Regions from separate parts of the Cytobacillus sp. EB106-05-05-XG126 genome, predicted to be linked through region 1. Evidence: a T-box and tRNA genes for the amino acid it is inferred to sense, from the RefSeq annotation. Region 1 holds a T-box; the other holds one or more tRNA genes.

Evidence for each region. A T-box is a leader RNA that pairs with one kind of tRNA and senses whether it is charged. The one in region 1 lies ahead of AC3WTL_RS11585 (valine--tRNA ligase), so its partner is inferred to be a tRNA-Val.
Region 2: it encodes a tRNA-Val, which carries the amino acid that the T-box ahead of AC3WTL_RS11585 (valine--tRNA ligase) is inferred to sense. The anticodon was not compared.

What each region holds. Positions count from the first base shown of each region.
Region 1 is NZ_JBYTDU010000002.1:233,165-240,625, forward strand. Features, by position in the region: gene hemL (glutamate-1-semialdehyde 2,1-aminomutase) at 1-1,054, shown strand, start outside; gene spoVID (stage VI sporulation protein D) at 1,200-2,483, shown strand; gene ysxE (spore coat protein YsxE) at 2,577-3,635, shown strand; gene AC3WTL_RS11580 (YszA family small membrane protein) at 3,649-3,840, opposite strand; T-box leader at 4,067-4,323, shown strand; gene AC3WTL_RS11585 (valine--tRNA ligase) at 4,379-7,024, shown strand; gene AC3WTL_RS11590 (bifunctional folylpolyglutamate synthase/dihydrofolate synthase) at 7,096-7,461, shown strand, end outside.
Region 2 is NZ_JBYTDU010000001.1:1,885,418-1,892,878, forward strand. Features, by position in the region: gene AC3WTL_RS09340 (MurR/RpiR family transcriptional regulator) at 1-189, opposite strand, end outside; gene AC3WTL_RS09345 (PTS transporter subunit IIBC) at 680-2,320, shown strand; gene AC3WTL_RS09350 (endonuclease/exonuclease/phosphatase family protein) at 2,323-3,108, shown strand; gene AC3WTL_RS09355 (GNAT family N-acetyltransferase) at 3,149-3,613, opposite strand; gene AC3WTL_RS09360 (proline dehydrogenase family protein) at 3,733-4,707, opposite strand; tRNA gene AC3WTL_RS09365 (tRNA-Val) at 4,904-4,976, opposite strand; gene AC3WTL_RS09370 (SurA N-terminal domain-containing protein) at 5,224-5,988, shown strand; gene AC3WTL_RS09375 (YczE/YyaS/YitT family protein) at 6,117-6,731, shown strand; gene AC3WTL_RS09380 (hypothetical protein) at 6,841-7,059, shown strand; gene AC3WTL_RS09385 (hypothetical protein) at 7,217-7,461, shown strand, end outside.

The sequences.
Region 1 (7,461 bases):
TAAAAAAGTAGCTGAAATGGGGACAAGCTTCGGGGCTCCAACTGAAATTGAGAACGAGCTTGCTAAGCTTGTTATTGAGCGCGTCCCATCCATCGAAGTGGTGCGGATGGTTTCTTCCGGAACAGAAGCTACCATGAGTGCTTTAAGACTTGCCCGAGGATATACCGGCCGGAATAAAATAATGAAATTTGAAGGCTGCTATCATGGCCACGGCGATTCTCTTCTAATCAAAGCCGGCTCTGGTGTAGCGACCTTGGGGCTGCCTGACAGTCCGGGGGTTCCTGAAGGTGTTGCTAAAAACACGATTACAGTTCCTTATAATGATCTTGAAAGTGTAAGATATGCCTTCGAGCAATTCGGAGATGATATTGCAGGTGTGATTGTGGAGCCGGTGGCTGGAAATATGGGAGTCGTTCCTCCACAGCCAGGCTTCCTTGAAGGCTTAAGGGAAATTACAGAGCAAAGCGGATCCCTGCTTATTTTTGATGAAGTAATGACCGGATTCCGCGTTGGCTACAATTGTGCGCAGGGCTATTTTGGGGTGACTCCGGACATTACATGTCTTGGAAAAGTTATTGGCGGCGGTCTCCCAGTCGGTGCATATGGCGGAAAAGCTGAAATAATGAAGCAGATTGCACCAAGCGGCCCAATTTACCAGGCAGGAACATTATCAGGAAATCCTCTTGCCATGACAGCCGGTTTCGAGACTTTAAGCCAGCTGACACCGGATTCCTACAAAGAATTTGAAAGAAAAGCAGACAGACTGGAAGAAGGGCTTAAGGCAGCTGCTGAAAAATATGATATCCCGCACACCATCAACCGTGCCGGATCCATGATCGGCATCTTCTTTACAAATGAAGACGTTATTAACTATGAAAAAGCCAAAACATCCAACCTTGAATTCTTTGCAGAATACTACAGGGAAATGGCAAACCAGGGAGTCTTCCTGCCGCCATCCCAATTCGAAGGACTCTTCCTCTCAACTGCACATACAGATGAGGATATTGAAAAAACAATCTTGGCTGCTGAACAGGCATTCTCCAAATTAAAATAAGCAAAACCTGACACTCATCATTTTTGATGAGTGTTTTTCATATTCCCATTAAGCGCTATTTTTCTAATCATAAAGTATCCTCATCCCTCATAGGATTGTTAATGACATAGTGATTAAACGCAAAGATTCGAAGGGAGGAGTCGCTTTGTCTCAGGGGAATCCATCGTGCTTACGATTTTCTTTAGAAGAATCAGTATGGTTTCAAAAAGGACAGGAAGTATCAGACCTGATTTCCATCTCGTTAGACCCCAATATAACAATTCAGGAAAGCGATCAATATGTAACAATCCAGGGAGCACTGGAACTGGCGGGTGAGTATAGACGCAGCGATGAAGAAGTATCCGAGGAAGAACAAGAGGATTTTGCAGTTACCAAGTTCGTTCAGACAATCGAAGAACGGGGAGAAGGAATTTGTGAATTCAAGCACTATTTTCCTGTCGATATCACCATTCCGAATAATAGGATCCAAAGCATTTACGATATTGACGTTGCGGTAGAGTCCTTCGATTATGTTCTGCCGGAAAGAAGCTGTATGAAGCTGACAGCTAATTTAACCATAACAGGATTATATGGCGATCAGCAGCATGTGCCTGTTCAAGTATGGGAGGAAGAAATTGAACCTGAAACTGAAATTGAACCTGAAATTGAAGAATTAGAGCCTCTGTACAGATCTCCTGAAGCGGGGGAGGAGACAGAGGAAGAAGAGCCGATTCTGCAGGAATGGCCGTCTTATCAGCAGGAAGAACAGGAGCAGGAGCAGGAGGAAGAAAGGGAGGAACGGGCATCCGCTGAGCAGGTATTCGCTGGTGCCGAGGAAGATATACGGGAAGAGGAACAGCTGGAAGAGCAGCCGGTGACAGCTGAGGTATATATCCCATTTGAGGCAGAAGCAAGAAAGCAGCCTGAAACGGAAGAGCAGGAAGTCATCAAATCTGAAGTGCCGGCAGCGCTTGAAGTAACACAAGACCAGCCGCAAGAAGAACAAACGCAAAAAACTGCACCGGAAATATCTTTCTCTTCTCAGCGCAGTGAAGAGGAAACACCGCCAACTGCACAGGAAATTTATCAAATGACGGAAGCATCTGAATCGGATAGCCCCTCTTTTGAAAAGAAACCTGTCCAGGCAGCTGCACAGCAAATCCCTGAGGAAACAGAGGAATCATCATCCTCTTCAGAACAGGAAGCTAAGAAAAAGAAAATCTCCAAAAAGAAAAGCATGTCGTTAACTGAGTTTTTTGCCCGCAAGGAAGAGTCGGAAGAACATGTTAAACTCAAGGTTTGCATTGTGCAGAACGGTGACACAATTGATGCCATTGCTGAAAGGTATGATATACTGGCTCAGCAGCTAGTAAGGGTGAATCATCTGGAAATTAATCAGGATATTTATGAAGGTCAAGTGCTGTACATTCCTGTTGCGGTAGCCCATTAAAAGGTTAAAAGGCTGAGCAGGTATTGATAACCCGCTCAGCTATTTTTGTTTGACCAATATATATTTTTTCATTCTGGAAAGTGAGTGGTTAAGGTGGAAGAAAAAAATCGGCTGCAGAAAGTCTCTCCCATTTTAAAACATTATTCATTAGAGCCGCATTTTATAGAGGATTTTGGGAGAGTTCAGAAGGTTTACAGCAGCAAAGGCGTGTTTGCTTTGAAAAAAATAAAGCCTCAGCGTGGAGCGGACTTTATAAGGCATGTACAAACACTCTTTCAAAAAGGCTATAACAGAATAGTTCCTATTTACCCAACGGTGGACGGGAGATATGCTGTGCTCCATCAGAATGAATTATTTTATTTAATGCCCTGGATGTCCAATGAAGAAAAGGAGGACAGATTTGAGCGGCATCAGCAGATGATTAGGGAATTGGCAAGACTCCACACATTGTCCTCACGGGAAGTTCCTATAAAAAAAGAAGACCGTACTGAACATTACGAAAATACCTTACAGGAATGGGAGAAGGAAAAGGAGTTTTTGGAGGGATTCATCGAGGCCTGCGAACGAAAAGAGTATATGTCTCCTTTTGAGCTAATGTTTTCCCTATACTACCATGATGTCAGCCAGGCACTAAAATTCTCCACAAACAAATTTAAGGATTGGTATGAAAAAACAAAGGAAAGTGAAAAAGCACGTACGGTCATCATTCATGGAAAAGTTTCAACCGAACATTTTTTATACGATGATAGGGGATATGGCTACTTCACAAATTTCGAAAATGCAAGACAGGGATCGCCGCTCCATGATTTGTTGCCGTTTTTATCAAGAACACTGAAAACATATCCAAAAAGATCGGAAGAAAGTGTAGAATGGATATACACATATATGAAGTACTTTCCCTTCAGGGACGACGAGATGCTGCTGTTTCAAAGCTACTTTGCTCATCCGGGTCCGATTATCAAAGCTTGCGAACAATATCATAAAGGGGAAGGAAAGAGAGGAGAGAGAAAGGCGGTTCAGCATCTGCAAAGGCAGTACTGGCTTTTAAAAAATATTGAATATGCCGTTATGAGAATAGATGAGATTGAGAGGCAAAAGCAGGAAGCCAAAGCGGCAGCAGAAGCTCAGTCACAGGAAGGAGCCCAAAGCTGAAGAAAGCGGGCTCCTAAACCAATTGAAGATGAAAGGCGATAGCGATCAGGATGAACAGCGAGAGCAGCAGTACATCGAAGGTAGTAGGCAATAATATGGTTCTTATGCCTTGAAACACACAGAACGGGATAATGAATTGTGCACATACATTCCTGAAAGTTCTTAACCAGGGAGGCAGTGTGTATGGATTATATTTTCTTCTCATTTGTGCATACCCCTTTTCCCAATGTTCTTATATACATCCTATGATTCTTTTTTCCGTAAAGTGCCTATTTTCATTTTTCCCCTTATAACATTCACGCACCCGGCAATGAATAAGGGCAGATTAAGCAGCACTTCAATGGAGACAGTGAATAATATATAAAAAACTGGGATATCCTTATTGACTATAACAGTCTTTTTTCGGTAGTATATTTTATATATAACTTTATATCGATGCTAAGACAGGGAAGAGTACAATGGCCATTTGCCTTTTAGAGAGGAAAACCAGCAGCTGAAAGGTTATCCAGGCAGAACCGTTGGAAGGTCGCCCCAGAGCATCTTTTGCGAAAGGCTTAAGCCAAGTAGTAAAAGACGGGAAATCCGTTATCTGCATAAGTGTCAATCACTATAAGAATGTCTTTTGGGGATTTTCTTTAGTGGCTGAAAAAAAGGTGGTACCGCGAAACAAACTCCATTCGTCCTTTTATGGCGAGTGGAGTTTTTTATTTTTGCTGATTGCTTTTAGAAAGGAAGTATGACATATGGATAACAATGAATTAACAATGCCGACGAAATATGATCCGCTGGCGATTGAAAAAGGAAGATATGACTGGTGGCTGGAAGGGAAGTTCTTTGAGGCAAAAGATGACGAAACGAAGCAGCCGTATACAATTGTAATCCCGCCTCCAAACGTAACAGGAAAGCTTCATCTCGGCCATGCATGGGATACGACGCTGCAGGACATCCTCACCCGAATGAAGCGTATGCAGGGTTACGATGTTTTATGGCTTCCTGGAATGGACCATGCAGGTATCGCCACGCAGGCAAAGGTTGAAGAAAAGCTTCGCAGTGATGGAAAAAGCCGCTATGATCTAGGCCGTGAAAAATTTGTGGAAGAAACATGGAAATGGAAAGAGGAATATGCCAGCCATATCCGCCAGCAATGGTCAAAGCTTGGATTAGGGCTTGATTACAGCCGTGAACGCTTCACCCTTGATGAAGGCTTATCAAAAGCTGTTAGAGAGGTTTTCGTTTCACTTTATAATAAAGGCCTGATTTACCGCGGCGAGTACATCATCAACTGGGATCCGTCTACGAAAACAGCCCTTTCTGATATCGAAGTTATATATAAGGATGTTCAAGGTGCTTTCTACCATATGAGATATCCACTGACAGACGGTTCGGGACATATCGAAATTGCCACTACGCGCCCTGAAACGATGCTTGGCGATACAGCTGTAGCAGTACACCCGGAAGATGAGCGTTATAAGCATTTAATCGGCAAGACGGTTAAACTTCCGATTACAGGACGGGAAATTCCAATTGTTGCAGATGATTATGTAGAAATGGATTTCGGGTCAGGTGCAGTAAAAATTACACCGGCTCATGACCCTAATGATTTCGAAATCGGAAACCGCCACAATCTTGAAAGAATCCTTGTAATGAATGAAGACGGCACGATGAACACGAGAGCCGGTAAATACCAGGGTATGGACCGCTTTGAATGCCGCAAGCAGATCGTAAAGGACCTTCAGGAAGAAGGAGTTCTTTTCAGAATTGAAGAGCATATGCATTCTGTGGGCCATTCAGAGCGCAGCGGTGCAGTAGTCGAACCATACCTTTCAACACAATGGTTTGTAAAAATGCAGCCTCTTGCAGATGAAGCCATCGCACTTCAAAATAAAGAGGAAAAAGTGAACTTTGTTCCGGAGCGATTTGAAAAAACGTATCTGCGCTGGATGGAAAATATCCGCGACTGGTGCATTTCACGCCAGCTTTGGTGGGGACACCGCATCCCGGCCTGGTATCACAAGGAGACTGGTGAGGTTTACGTAGGTCATGAAGCTCCTGAAGATAGTGAAAACTGGGAACAGGATAAAGATGTATTAGATACATGGTTCAGTTCTGCATTATGGCCGTTTTCAACGATGGGCTGGCCGGATACTGAATCTGCTGACTTTAAGAGATACTATCCGACAGCAGCTCTTGTAACAGGCTATGACATCATTTTCTTCTGGGTATCACGAATGATCTTCCAAGGTCTCGAATTTACAGGAGAGCGTCCTTTCCAGGATGTATTAATTCATGGACTTGTTCGTGACTCACAGGGACGCAAGATGAGTAAGTCCCTTGGAAATGGCGTTGATCCAATGGATGTAATCGACCAGTATGGTGCCGATTCACTCCGTTATTTCCTTTCTACAGGAAGCTCGCCGGGACAGGATCTTCGTTTCAGTATGGAAAAGGTAGAGGCAACCTGGAACTTTGCCAATAAAATCTGGAATGCATCCCGCTTTGCCTTAATGAATATGGATGGATTAAAATTCGAAGAAATTGATTTAAGCGGTGAAAAGTCTGTTGCTGATAAGTGGATATTAACCCGTTTGAATGAAACAATTGAGACTGTTACAAGATTGTCTGACCGCTATGAGTTTGGAGAGGTTGGCCGAGTGCTTTACAACTTCATCTGGGATGATTTCTGCGACTGGTATATCGAAATGGCGAAGCTTCCGCTTTATGGAGAAGATGAAGCTGCCAAGAAAACGACGCGCTCCATCCTGGCATATGTTCTGGATAACACAATGCGCCTGCTTCATCCATTTATGCCATTCATAACGGAGGAAATTTGGCAGAACCTTCCTCATTCAGGCGAATCCATCACAGTTGCTCAGTGGCCAGCTGTAAACGAAGAATACACAGACAACCAGGCTGCAAATGAAATGAAGCTGCTTGTTGAAATCATCCGTTCTGTCCGCAACAGCCGTGCTGAAGTGAACACGCCAATGAGCAAGAAAATTAAAATGATGGTTAGGGCTAAAGACCAGGAAATTCTTACTACACTGGAAAATAACAGTGCCTATATTGAACGCTTCTGTAATCCTGAGGAACTGGTGCTGGCTTTAGAGGTTGAAACACCTGATAAGGCGATGACAGCAGTTGTGACTGGTGCAGAAATTATCCTGCCGCTTGAGGGCTTGATTAATATCCAAGAAGAAGTGGCCAGACTGCAGAAAGAATGGGATAAATTAAATAAAGAAGTAGAACGGGTTCAAAAGAAACTTTCAAATGAAGGCTTTATTAAAAAAGCGCCTGAAAAGGTAATTGAAGAAGAGAAAGCAAAAGAACAAGACTACAGCGAGAAGAGAGCAGCTGTAGAAGCCCGCATTAGAGAGTTAAAAGGAGAATAATTAAAAGTTGCGGAAGGCGGGTCCATATTAAGGATTCGTCTTCCTTCCTGTTATAACGGAGGTGCATATAGATGTTTACTGCTTATGAGGAAGCTCTTGGATGGATTCATTCAAGGCTTAGGCTGGGGATGAAACCTGGTCTGCAGAGAATGGAATGGATGATGGAAAAACTCGGGCATCCGGAGAGAAGGATTAAGTCTGTTCATATTGGCGGAACGAATGGGAAAGGCTCAACAGTCACATTTTTGAGATCAATTCTTCAAGAGGCGGGTTATTCGGTCGGGACGTTTACATCGCCATATTTTGAGAATTTTAATGAACGCATTTCTCTTAACGGAACTCCGATTGGGGATGACGATCTCGTTCAGCTTGCCAATGATATATATCCGCTGGCTGTTGAATTGGAACAGACCGAACTTGGCGGCCCAACTGAGTTT
Region 2 (7,461 bases), on a different contig from region 1:
GAACCCAAGTGCATATGCAAGCCGAATGACCGTTGTCTCACTGACTCCTGCATTTCTGCCAACTTGAAATGCGGTTAACAACACCGCCTCATTAGCATGCTCCATAATAAATTCAGCTGCTTTCCTCTGTCCTGGCGAGAGGGATGAATAGCTTTCTTTAATCATGTGGTTCATTGTTTTCTTATCCATGCCGTCTCCTCATGAATAGTGAAGGAAAAACTTCTTATGCAAATTATAAAGCATGAAATGCTTCTCAAACAAGAAGATTTTCTACTATTCAAAATTATTTTTATTTAAATTTCGTTTAGAAATCCACTCTATTATGTGAAGGTAATCCTTCTTTTAGTAAATTCTAAAGGATGAAATACTTCTTTAGCAAGAGAAAAATGTATTTTTAAAAATAAAAATTTATTTTTATGCATAAACCATATTTCCTTATGATGTATGACTTATAAAATATTTTTCAATGCTAACCTTTGATATACTTAAACGTCTAAAATAATTTTTAGGCAAACGGTTGCATCATTTTCCCGCCCGTGTTAACTTAAGATAATAATTAAACTAAATAGTATTTTCATAGAATAAATTCATGCATTCATCGATATTTTTTTCGTGAAATTATGGGAATGCTTTTTTAGTCCACATAATGAAAGCCCATACAATAAGGGAGAGAAGAACAATGAAAAAATTATTTTCTTTTGATTTCTGGCAAAAGTTTGGAAAGGCATTACTTGTAGTAGTGGCTGTAATGCCAGCTGCAGGTATTATGATTTCACTTGGCAAGCTTGTTGGCATGACAGGTACTGACATAGCATATGTGCAAGCGATTGCACGAGTTTTGGAGGATATCGGCTGGGCCATTATTACAAATCTTCATATCTTATTTGCAGTTGCAATTGGCGGTTCCTGGGCTAAGGAGCGTGCAGGCGGAGCGTTTGCAGCTCTTATTGCTTTCATTCTGATTAATAGAATTACAGGCGCCATATTCGGAGTAAAGTCCGACATGTTAGGTAATTCCGGGGCCACGGTAAAATCCCTTTTTGGACAAGATCTTATTGTCCCGGACTATTTCACTTCTGTTTTAGGTGCACCAGCATTAAATATGGGAGTATTCGTCGGGATTATTTCAGGTTTTCTTGGCGCAAATTTATTTAACAAGTATTATAACTATGATAAATTGCCAAATTCACTTTCCTTTTTCAATGGAAAGCGATTTGTACCCTTCACTGTAATCGGCGGCTCTGTTGCAGCAGCCTTGGTCTTATCAATTGTTTGGCCATTTATTCAAGGATTATTAAATGATTTCGGACAATGGATTGCTACATCACGGAATACAGCACCTGTTATCGCTCCATTTGTTTTTGGCGCACTGGAAAGATTGCTTCTTCCATTTGGATTGCATCATATGCTGACAGTCCCAATTAATTATACAGAGCTCGGCGGAACTTATAAAATCCTTACAGGCTCTAATGCAGGTTCAACGGTCGCTGGACAAGATCCGCTATGGCTCGCATGGATTGCCGACCTGAATAACTTTTTGGCTGCAGGAGATACAGAAAGCTATAAGCAATTGCTGAATGACGTTACCCCTGCCCGCTTTAAAGTTGGCCAAATGATTCTGTCCGCTGCTGCCTTAATGGGAATTGCGCTTGCAATGTACCGCAATGTAGATCCTGAGAAAAAGAAGAAATACAAATCGATGTTCTTCTCCGCTGGTTTGGCAGTATTCTTAACTGGAGTAACAGAACCGATTGAATTTATGTTCATGTTTGCTGCTCCACTTCTTTATATCGTGTATGCAGTTATGACAGGTCTGGCATTTGCAGTCGTTGACATTATTAATATCCGTGTTCATTCTTTTGGCATCATTGAATTGATTACAAGAACACCAATGATTATAAAAGCTGGCTTATGGCTGGATCTTGTAAACTTTGTAATTGCCTGCCTCGTATTCTTCGGACTAAACTTTTGGGTTGCCAATTTTATGATCAGAAAATTTAACTTCCCTACACCAGGACGCAATGGAAACTATATTGAAGAAGAAAATAATGCTTCATCTTCAGAAACTTCAGTCAAGAAAAATTCACTAGCTCCTGTGTTAATCGAATTATTAGGCGGAAAAGAAAATATTGAAGACGTTGATGCCTGTATGACCCGCTTGCGTGTCACAGTAAAGGACACTGCATCAGTTGCTGGTGAACAGGACTGGAAGAAGAATGGAGCTTTAGGTCTTATCGTTAAGGACAAAGGCGTTCAGGCAATTTATGGACCAAAAGCAGATGTCCTTAAATCTGATATCCAAGACCTTCTGGGAGCTTAACAATGAAATTATTAACTCTAAACTGTCACTCATGGCAGGAGGAACAGCAGCTGGAAAAAATCAAAATTCTTGCTGAGGCTATTAAGGAGAACCGCTATGATGTCATCGCTCTGCAGGAGGTCAGCCAGCATATCAAAGCCCCTTTAATAGATGGCCATATTAAAAAAGATAACTATGCACTGCTGTTAATTGAAGAATTGAGAAAAATAGGTGTGGAAGATTACGTTTTTAAATGGGATTTCTCACATATTGGATATGATATTTACGAAGAGGGTCTTGCCATATTGACAAAGCATGAAATAAAGGAGGATTTTTCCTTCTTTATTACCCAAAATAAAGACCAGGCACACTGGAAGACACGAAAAATTATTGGTGTTAAATTAGTTTACAAAAACAGACCAATTACCTTTTATTCTTGTCACCTTGGCTGGTGGGATGATGAAGAAGAATCCTTTAAGTTTCAGGCTGAATCTCTTCTTGCACTTGCATCTAAAGATGAACCCGCCATCTTTATGGGTGATTTCAACAGCTCGGCGTATGTCCGCAATGAAGGTTATGACTTTCTCATCGGCAAAGGGCTTTATGACACTTTTGAATTAGCAGACAAGCAGGATTCAGGAGTGACGGTTAAAGGCAAAATTGCCGGCTGGGACGAAAATAAACATGAGATGCGCATCGACTTGATTTTATCATCGTATCCGATCCATCCAAAATATTCACGAGTTATTTTTAATGGCATAAACAAACCCATCATTTCCGATCATTATGGAGTGGAAATTGAAATTTAGCCATAAAGAAAATCCCTGACAATGAAGTCAGGGATTTTCTTTATACCGTCAGCCTGTAAACCGGTTCGGGATGAAAGGCCTGAAAAATCTCCCCTGTCGGTTCAAAACCAACTTTCTCATATACACGAACAGCCGGCTCGTTCTCCTTGATGACAGATAGGTAGATTTCATGGCACCCATATTTCTCTTTCATTTCCTCAATTACAAGTTTAATAGCCGGTATGCCATAGCCTTTCCCCTGAAATTGATGTCCAAGCATCAGACTGACAAGTTCATAGCGGCCATGCTCTTTATCCAGACCATGAGTCGCAAAGCCAATTAATGATTCGCTATCGTATATACCTTTACATGTCCAGCCATTGACTGAAGCCAGAGCAATGAAAAAAGCATTGGAACCGACAAACCTTTCGAAAATTTGAAACTTCTTTTCCTGCTCTTCTTCAGATTTCAAATTTATAATCTCAAAAAAATTTTTCTCTGTAACAGGTTTCAGTTGTAAATCCATGTCATCTTTCCTCTCATTCCAAATCATTCCTAAAAATAAATTCGCAGCCATAGCCAAGAATTCCTTTATAAAAAGATAAAAAGCCTCCCGTTAAAATTTATAGGGAGGCTCCTGCATTATTATTTTTTCCGTTTCTTTGTCAATCTGCCTAATAAGAAAGCTCCTGCTGCAACACCAATGACTGTATTTGTTTTCTTGGTAAATACCTGCTTGGCCACAAGGTTTAAGTTCTGCGGCCGTTCTGCCAGGCGTCTCATGAAGTAGCCATACCAGTCATGTCCAAAAGGAACATATGTGCAGAAATTATAGCCTTCACCAGCAAGCTTCAGCTGCATATCCTTGCGGAAGCCATAGAGCATTTGGAATTCAAATTTATCTTTAGGGATATTGTTAGCCCTTACAAAATCTTTTACATGATTAATTACATTATGGTCATGTGTTGCAATAGACGTGAATTTGCCATTCAACAGATGCCATTCTATTAATTTAATAAAGTTAGCGTCAATGTCATTTTTGTCCTGATAAGCAATTTCTTCAGGCTCCTTGTAAGCACCTTTGACAATCCGCAGCCGGAAATTCTGATATTTCTTCAGGTCTTCTTCAGCATCCAGGAAATATGCCTGAATAACTGTACCGAAGTTATTGTATTCCTTAGATAATTCATCCAGAATGTCAAAGGAAGGCTGCAAGCGCTTGGAGTCTTCCATATCCATATTCACAAATATACCATACTGGCTTGCTCTCTCTACTATCTCCCTAACATTTTCCAGGCAGAAAGAGTAGTCAATATCAAGGCCTAATTGAGAAGGCTTTAAAGAGATATGTGCATCCACCTGATTTTCATGAATCGCCTCTATCACTTCTATTATTTGTTTTTTCGCTTCTGCCGCCTCTTCTTTTTTATATACAAATTCCCCGAGGTTATCGACAGTACAAGAGATGCCATGAGCATTAAGCTCTTTTATGCTCTGAATAGCTTCTTCTAAATTTGTCCCCGCAACTACATTCTGCGCACCCAATTTCAATCCATATTTCTTTGCGGCACTATTCAGAAATTCGTTTTGGGAAAGGCCTATAAACAGATCTTTCAACATAGAAATATCCCCTAACTCTTGTAATTTCACAATAAAATTATAGCATAGATTTTCAATAAAAATTATTTTGTGAATTTTTATATTTTAACGATTCCCTATCACTGTTTCGTTAAAACATCGGGGTAGTTCTCAGTTCAAAAACAAATTTCCTATCAACAAAAAAATGCCTGGCTACGGCAGCCAGGCATTTTAAGTATGATTCCGACTGGGTTCGAACCAGCGACCTCTACCCTGTCAAGGTAGCGCTCTCCCAGCTGAGCTACGGAATCGTTATGAATATTGCCCTGTATTGGGGACAATATAAAATATACTTCTTTCCAACATAAAAGTCAATACCTATATTTCATCCATAGACTATAAAGTTAGCAGCCGGGAAGCTAGATTACATTCCCATTACAATTTATGCATTTATGCCTTAAAGGTATCTTTTTGAGAATTTTTGCTTTATAATGCCCTCTATATGATTCATTTGTTAGTTGAATCAAACTATACAGGGTTACGGAAGGAGAAATATCAATGAAGAAACTAATGTATCCCTTTTTACTAGTATTAATATCTGCTGTTTTAGCTGCTTGCGGAGCTGACGATAAAAGCAAGAGTGCAGATAAAAAAGAAGAGCCGAAAACAGCTGAAGCCGATCAGCAGGACCAGCAAAAGCAAATGGAAGAAATGCAAAAGAAAATGGATAAGCAAAAGCTTGATGAAGAAAAGACAGTTGCAATTGTGAATGACCAGGAAGTTCTTGGACGTGAGTATAACAGTGTCCTTACTTCTTCACAAATGATGTATCAGCAAATGGGACAAGACCCTACTACAAAAGATGCTGCCGAGAAAATTAAGAAGCAGACACTTGATAGTCTTGTGGGCCAGACACTCCTTCTCCAGGAGGCTGATAAAAAAGGCTATAAAGCTTCTGATGAAGAAGTCAAAAAGCAGCTCGAAGAAACAAAAGGACAATTCAAAAATGATAAGGAATTTGAAACAGCAATGAAACAGGCTGGCCTTAATCCCGATTCATTAGAGAAGGAAATTGCCAACAATATTAAATATACGAAATACATCGAAGGCGAGATTAAACCTGAGAATGTTACAGATGCTGAAATTCAAAAATTCTATGAAGAATATGCAAGCCAGGGTGGTGCTGAAGGACAGGAGCCCCCTAAATTGGAAGAAGTAAAACCGCAGATCAAACAGCAGCTCGAACAGCAAAAACAGCAGGAAATGCTCGTTAAGCATGTAGAAGATTTGAAGAAAAATGCAAAAATTGATATTAAAGTATAATTATCATTGAGCAGCTCCCATTTATGGGAGCTGTTTTTCTATGTTTATTCATCATGGAATCTATTGGATATCTTCTTCCCCTTGAGTAATTATTTAAATGCTGTAATATGTATTGGGGAGGATTCTACATGATTAAACACACTACATTCATTCAAATAATTGCAGGTTATTTAATTCTCACTCTTGGTGTTTCACTAATCATCTTATCCAATCTTGGTGCAGGTGCCTGGGACACTGTTTATGTTGGGCTTTTCAATAAATTCGGTCTTACCATTGGAACCTGGTCATTCCTGGTTACGGCTTCCCTTATATTTTTCAATGCCATACTTTCCTGGGAAAAGCCGCAGTTTAAATCATTTATTGGAACCATTTTAGCGAGTCTGGGGATCGATTTTTGGATGGAGCTTGTTTTTAGCGGCTTCACCGTTACACACTATCCCTATCAGATACTTGCCTTCTTTACTGGTATTATACTTCTGGGCTTCGGAGTATCTATCTATATCCGACCGCAATTATTCAGCGGCCCCATTGATGGATTAATGATCGCAACTGCCAAAAGGCTCAATATCAGTATGAAGACTGCACGTATTATTAATGAATTTTTAGCACTGGCCATTGGCCTTCTCTTAGGCGGTCCGGTCGGAATGGGTACTTTGTTAGTAGCCATCTTTTTAGGCTATGCCATACAATATGGGACTGTCCTTCTAAATCACTTAAAAGATAAGGGATTAAAGATTATTTAAAAGACTTCATTTATGAGGTCTTTTTTTATGCGAACAAATTTTCGCATTCCACTTGATCAGGAACGCACGTTCGTTTATAATGTAAATAAAAGTAAGGAGGGGTTTCTCTATGAAAGGAATTCTTTATCGAGCTATGGAAGAGAGAAAGCCTGTGGAAATCATTTATCTCTCCAAACGCAATTCATTTTCACAAAGAAAAATATTAATCAAAGAACTTCGAGGCAGCACGATTTTAGCCTATTGTTTATATAGAAAACAAATGCGTATCTTTAATTTGAATCATATCATGTCCATTTTACCCGAAAAGAAGGCTCGCCAGATAAGCTAAAAGACCAGTTCACTTCATTCATCAAGGCTGTATTTCACAAAAGAAGTACGGCTTTTTATTATGCCTCCTTCCCGATTATCCTGCTCCCTTTGGGGTATATATTCTCTAACTGGGAATGGACACTAAAATTCCCCATGATTAGGAAAGGAAGGATGTTATGAAAACTAACTCTTTAATTACTGCATTGTTTGCAGGCAGCCTTTTACTGGCAGGCTGTAATCAGACTGAAGAGCAAATTGTAGAGGAGGAAGACAAAAACAACCCTTCTACGGAAGAACAGCGGGCAGAAACGGAGGAAACACCCGAAGAAAACAAAAGAATAACTGAAGAAGTTGGCTTGGGAGACACTCGAGACCTTTTCACAGAGGCTTATGGTGAAAATAAAAACAACGAGGAGATAGC